Linked DNA regions of Oligoflexus sp.. The protein of the gene in region 1 interacts with the protein of each later gene in a pairwise test. Links are inferred from orthologs where the notes say so. Each region holds a gene or a part of one and is shown in the gene's direction. Other genes may lie near its edges.

Region 1 (3,372 bases):
TTTACGAGATTGACGTCGCCGACTTTTTTTCCAGGCTGGAATGGATCGTCGATACGGAAGATCTTTTCATGGGCATGCAGAAGGCGGCCCTTTTCGGCTTTATCTTCTCCTCGATCGGCTGTTTTGAAGGCTACCGCGCTCGCGGCGGCGCCAAAGGGGTGGGCCGTGCCACCACGCAGGCTGTGGTGTCTTCCTACGTCACCATTCTGGTCCTCGATTTTTTCATTACCTACATCCAGTTCAAGTTTCAGCATAACTGAAGGATGCCAGTTTGATGTGAAGCCCGGGGTCAGGCACGCCAGAGCCCCGGCTGCCACTCGCCATCTCCCTTTGAACAAGTCCCGGCTCCGATGCTAAGGTGTGTCCTCTGGAATCGCGATCGACCCAAGGAGGCGGCCTTTTATGGAGCAGAGTCAACACGATTACAACCACAAGAACGTGGAAAAAAAATGGCAGGATCACTGGTTAAAAAACAAGACCTTCAAGACGCCTGACCTTTCCACCAAGCCCAAGTACTACGTGCTTGATATGTTCCCCTATCCTTCCGGTTCAGGTTTGCATGTCGGCCACCCCGAAGGCTACACCGCCACCGATATCGTGGCTCGCTATAAGCGCATGAAGGGCTTCAACGTGCTGCACCCCATGGGCTGGGATGCCTTCGGTCTGCCCGCCGAGCAGCACGCGGTGAAAACGGGAACCCATCCGCGCGATACCACCATCACGAATATTGATAACTTCCGCCGTCAGATTCAGTCCATTGGCCTGTCCTATGACTGGGACCGCGAAGTGAATACCACGGATCCCAATTACTATAAGTGGACCCAGTGGATCTTCCTGAAACTCTATGAAAAAGGCCTCGCCTACCAGGCAGAGCAGGCTGTGAACTGGTGCGAAGAGCTCGGCACTGTCCTTGCGAATGAGGAAGTGATCGACGGCAAATCGGAAGTCGGCGGCTTTCCCGTCGTGAAAAAACCGATGCGCCAGTGGATTCTGAAGATCACGGCCTATGCGGATAAACTCCTTGAGGACCTGGACGGCCTGGATTGGCCGGAATCCCTGAAGGAAATGCAGCGCAACTGGATCGGCAAGAGCGTGGGCGCCGAGATTGAATTCGCTGTCGATGGGCATGACGAGAAGATCAAGATCTTCACGACGCGCCCGGATACGCTTTACGGCGCCACCTTCTTCGTTCTGGCTCCTGAGCATCCCGCCGTTGCGAAAATCACGACTAAGGCGCAGGAAAAAGCCGTCAGTGATTACGTGGAGCATGCGAAAAACAAGGCCGAACGCGAGCGCATGACCAGCACCGAGAAGACGGGTGTCTTCACAGGCGCGTATGCGATCAATCCCGTGAACAATGAAAAGATTCCGGTTTATATCGCCGACTATGTTTTGATTTCCTATGGTCACGGCGCGATCATGGCCGTTCCTGGTCATGATGAAAGGGATCATGAGTTCGCGAAAAAATTCGGTATTAAAATCGTGCGGGTCCTGGACGGCGGTGATAAACCGATCGAGGAGGCCGCGCATACGGGTGATGGCACGATCGTCAATTCCGGTTTCCTGAACGGTATGCAGAAGGCTCAGGGCATCGAAGCGATGGTGCAGCATCTGGAAAAGATCGGCATCGGCAAGCGCACGATTACCTATAAGCTGCGTGATTGGCTCTTCTCCCGGCAGCGCTATTGGGGCGAACCCATTCCTATTGCTCTTGATAAAGACGGCAACGAGATTGCCATCACCGAAGCCGAGCTGCCGCTGGTGCTGCCGGATCTGGATGACTATAAGCCAACGAAGAATGGTGAATCGCCGCTTGGAAAAGCCAAGGACTGGTTGAAATACGAGCGCGACGGCAGGACCTGGCGCCGCGAGACCAACACCATGCCCCAGTGGGCGGGATCGTGCTGGTATTATCTGCGTTTCATTGATCCTCAGAACAAGCACGCGGCCTGGGACAAGGAAAAGGAAAAGTACTGGATGCCGGTCGACCTTTACGTCGGCGGCGCGGAGCATGCGGTTCTTCACCTGCTTTATGCCCGTTTCTGGCACAAGGTTCTTTATGATGCCGGTCTGGTTTCCACCAAGGAGCCTTTCCAGAAGCTCGTCAACCAGGGCATGATCCTGGGGGAAAACAACGAGAAAATGTCGAAGAGTCGCGGCAACGTCGTGAATCCCGATGATGTCATCGAGCAGTGGGGCGCGGATGCGTTCCGGCTTTATGAAATGTTCATGGGGCCTTTGGAAGCTGTGAAACCCTGGAAGTCAGATGGCATCGTGGGTACGCACCGCTTCCTCGCGCGCTTCTGGCGTCTTATGGTCACACAGGATGGTGAGCTGGCGCAAAAACAAGGCACGCCGAGCGAAGCCTTTGATAAGCAGCTGCATAAGACCATCAAGAAAGTGGGCGAGGATACCGAGCACATGCGCTTCAACACGGCGATCGCCGCGATGATGGAGCTTGTGAATATGGGCATGAAGGAGCCTGCGATCGGTCCGGATGCAGCCAAGGCCATGATGATTCTTTTGAATCCCTATGCGCCGCACATGACGGAAGAACTCTGGTCGCGTTACGGCGGGAAAGAGTCGATGACCTATGTGCCCTGGCCGTCGTTTGATCCTGCGAAATGCGTGGATGATACCGTGACGCTTTCGATCCAGGTGAACGGAAAGATGCGGGGGACGATAGAAGTGCTGAAGACTGCGGATAAAGCCGAGGTCTTTGCGCAGGCCAAGGCCTTGGATTCGGTCGCGAAGCATATGATTGATAAGGAGTTGGTGAAGGAAATTTATGTTCCTGGAAAGATCCTGAACTTCGTCGTCAAAGGTTGATCCTGGCCCCGCGAAGCGGGGTGACGGAAGCCACTGGGTGACGGTGGGGGCGGAGGGCGTGCTATAATGGAAGCACCAACTTCTTCCTCCACGGAATCCCATGCTGCGTCCCGCAAAAATTTTGACAGGATTGGCCCTGTTTTCAGGGCTTTGCTTTGCTGTTCTGGCTACCGAAGTCTGGTTGAAACCAAAGGCCAAGGCTTACGCAACTCGAAAACTCGCCAGTATCCTGAAACAAACCGATCTTAAAATCCACTACGATGACATCAGCCTCGCGTGGAATGGCTTTCGCGTCGAAGGACTCTCCTGCTCATCCCCACGCATGCGGGTTTTCGGAACCGTGGACGTCGCATTCAAACTCTGGCCAGGGCCGGGATTTGGCCGACCAGAGCGGGTGATACTCGATCATGCGCGGGTGACTCTGCTGAGGTCTCCCGCAGCGGTCGCAGCCGGGAACGGCAGCGCAGCACCTTCCGCGGCGCAGGCCGGTGCAGCCTCCCTGACGAGCCTGCAAAGACTTTTGAAACCGGGCGTAAACCTCCA
Region 2 (3,265 bases), on another replicon or contig:
GGCTGGGATCAAGGGCAGGCTCACGGTGAAATGGGACGCCTTCTGGAGCATGCAACGCGTGAGGGCCGACTTCCGCCGGGTGCCCGAATTTTTTCAGCAGGCTGTGGTCGCGCCCATAATGAAGCCTGGTTGGCCGGGCATGGCTATTCCGTGGATGCTGTGGATGCGGTCCCGGAAGCCATCGAAGGGGCCCGCGCACTTTATGGCAAGGTGCCCCAGCTGCAGCTCGCCGTCGCCGACGTCTTTGCTGCGACGGCTCCGGGACCTCTCTACGATGCTGTTTTTGACAGGGCCATGCTCTGCGCTCTACAGCCCCAGCATCGCCAGGCTTATGTTCAAAAAATAAGCGAAAAACTGAAACCCAACGGTCTGGTGATGGCCATCCTTTTCCGCCAGACGCGTTCGCCGGATGGCCCGCCTTTTTCCGTGAATGAGGACGCGGCCCGGGAGTTGTTCGCGGCCCAATTCGATCTGGTCCATGCGAGCAGCTGTCCACCGCCACCCAACCCTCAAAATGTTCTGGAGGAATGGCTTTGCATCTGGCGCAAGAGGAGTCTCTGAACATGTCCCGATCCGCACAGAAATCCGATCGCGTGGCGGAACTCGCCGCTGCGATTATGCATCACAAAAGGCTTTATTATGCGGGGAAACCGGAAGTTTCCGACGCTGTTTACGATAAGCTTGAGCATGAGCTGCGGACGCTGGATCCCGAACATCCGGCCCTGCAGTATGTCGGCAGCGCCCCGAGCAGCAGCGGCGCCAAACGGCAGACGCATGATATTCCGATGCTCTCGCTCAATAAAACCTACAAGGAGGAAGACCTTGCCTCCTGGATGGGGAAAGAGGCCATCGTCGGCACTCCGAAAGTCGATGGCAATAGCCTCAGTTTGATCTATCGTCAGGGGGTTTTGGTGATGGCCAAGACAAGGGGCGATGGACGGGTGGGCGAGGACGTGACGGACAAGGTGCGGTGGATTCCTGACTGTCTGAAAAAACTGGATCAGCCGGTGGACCTTGACGTGCGTGGTGAAGTCTACTGCACGACCCATCAATTCGCGGGCCTTGTGCAGGAGATGCTCGATCGTGGACTGGAGCGTCCCAACAATCCGCGCAATATCGTGGCCGGACTCCTGGGCCGCAAGCAGCACGTGGATCTTTGCCGCTTCTTTAATTTCTTCGCCTTTGAAGCCCTGGGTCCAGGCCTGGAAAAAATTCCCACGGAGATGGAAAAGTTTGATTGGCTTGATCAGCGTGGTTTCCGCGTGCCCTCGCATAAACTTCTGCAAAGCGCCGAGGATATTTCCGCTTATTTGAGCGAAGTGAAGCGCTGGATGGAAGAAGGCGAAATCGCCTATGATGGTGCGGTCTTTTCTTATAATCGCCTCGCCCTTCATCAGCAGCTCGGCAGCACGGGGCATCACCCTCGTTACAAGCTCTCGTTCAAATGGCAAGGCCAGACGGCGATCGCTGTGATTGATGAAATCGTCTGGGCCACATCGCGGCTCGGCATCATCACGCCGGTGGCTGTGATTGATCCTGTGAACCTGAGCGGAGCCAGGATCACCAATATCACGCTCCATAACGCCGAGCATGTGAAGGCCTATAACCTGAAAAAAGGCGATCAGATTGAAATCGTGCGCTCGGGTGAAGTGATCCCCAAATTCCTGCAGGTCGTCCAGGCGAAAAGCGGAAATTATAAATGGCCTGAGAAATGCCCCTCGTGCCTCGGCAAGGTCGAGTTCGATGGCGTTCGCCTGAAATGCGTGAATCAGGATGATTGCCCGGCGCAAAGATCCGGTTTTATTTTGAACTGGATCCGCGCGGCCGAGATTGATGATCTGAGCGAGAAGCGTTTGGAGCAACTCATTCAATGCGGGCTCGTCGAGCATGTGGCCGATCTTTACCGGCTGAAGGAAAAGGATTTTCTGCAGCTGCCCGCGACCAAGGAAAAGATGGCCGCGAAACTTTATAACAATATCCAGGCCAGCTGCCAGCTGCCGCTCGCGAAGTTCCTCAATGGACTCGGGATCGAAGGGGCCGGCATGCGCACCTGGGAAAAACTCCTCGAACATTACCCGACTTTGGATGCGATCCTGGGCATGACCGAGGCGGAGCTGACCGAGATCGAAGGCTTCGCTGAAAAATCCGCCGAACAGATCGTTCACGGTTTGAAGGTGAAAAAGCCTGTGATTCAGCGTCTTCTGAAAGTCGGCGTTCAGCCCCAGGCCCCGAAAAGGAAACATGCCCCGGGCAGCGGACCCTTGGCTGGCAAGCAGTTCGTCATCACCGGGTCCTTGTCGCGGCCGCGTGATGAAATTGAAAAAGCGATACGCGAGGCGGGTGGCAAGACCGGCTCCAGCGTTTCGAAGAATACCTTTGCGCTCGTGACCAATGATACGGACACGGGTTCATCCAAGATGAAAAAAGCCAAGGAGCTTGGGATTCCTATTTGGAGTGAAGACCAGCTCATGGCCATGATGGAAGGACAATAGAAGACCATGGCAAGGATCGTCGGATTTCAGGGTTTGCCCGGTGCTTACAGTGAACTGGCCATATTGCAGTATTTTGGAAAAAAGGCAGCCCTCCGATTTAAACCCTTGCCTGCGTTTGAAACTGTTTTTACCGAACTCACCAAAGGCCGCATCACAGATGCCCTTTTACCCGTGGAGAATTCCCTGGCCGGGACCATCCATGAAAACTTCGATCATCTGGCACGATTTCCCGTGCAGATTGCAGGCGAAGTGATCCTGCGCGTGCAGCACTGCCTTTTGATTCCGAAGAGCACAAAGCCCGCGGATGTCACGACGGTGATTTCCCATCCGCAGGCCCTGGCTCAGTGCGCCCAGTATATGCGCGAGCGTGGGCTTACGGCTCAGACGTTCTTTGATACGGCCGGGGCCGCTGAGCATCTGGGGCAGCATGCGCCGGCCAGGACCGCGGCGATCGCGAGTCTTCAGGCCGCGAAGCTTTATGGGCTGAAGGTGATGGCGCGCGACATCGCGGATCGCGGAGAAAACTACACCCGCTTTTTGCACATTCAAAAGCTGAGTAAAAAGGTCGAGAAGAAATCCCGCAAGGAGGGACGTACGTTCAGCCTTATCCTCCTTTATTCTGGCGAAGGCTTTGCGCGCATCGGCCCCCTCTGCGGAATTCTGCAGAGCCTCGGCATCGAGCTGGTGCACTGCGAAGCGCGCCCGACCAAGGATGCGGCCTGGACCTATTATTATTTTCTGGAAGTGGCGGCTGGACCTGAACATCCGGCCTG

Evidence for each region.
Region 2: the proteins of leuS (region 1) and ligA interact in binary tests that used the Escherichia coli proteins (3 or more experiments, as listed by UniProt). The link is inferred for Oligoflexus sp. from one-to-one orthologs.

The regions. Positions count from the first base shown.
Region 1 is NZ_DASTAT010000129.1:23,831-27,202, forward strand. What follows is about bases 65-3,115. They hold leuS (leucine--tRNA ligase), read left to right. Parts: upstream 65-402; coding sequence 403-2,829; downstream 2,830-3,115. Other genes in these bases: VFO10_RS27195 (ABC transporter permease), read left to right, coding at 65-260; VFO10_RS27205 (biosynthetic peptidoglycan transglycosylase), read left to right, coding at 2,930-3,115. Outside these bases: more of VFO10_RS27195, read left to right, coding at 1-64; more of VFO10_RS27205, read left to right, coding at 3,116-3,372.
Region 2 is NZ_DASTAT010000097.1:16,728-19,992, forward strand. Bases 84-3,027 are described here. They hold ligA (NAD-dependent DNA ligase LigA), read left to right. Parts: upstream 84-563; coding sequence 564-2,492; downstream 2,493-3,027. Other genes in these bases: VFO10_RS21050 (methyltransferase domain-containing protein), read left to right, coding at 84-561; VFO10_RS21060 (prephenate dehydratase), read left to right, coding at 2,499-3,027. In the rest of the region: more of VFO10_RS21050, read left to right, coding at 1-83; more of VFO10_RS21060, read left to right, coding at 3,028-3,265. UniProt on the Escherichia coli protein: DNA ligase that catalyzes the formation of phosphodiester linkages between 5'-phosphoryl and 3'-hydroxyl groups in double-stranded DNA using NAD as a coenzyme and as the energy source for the reaction.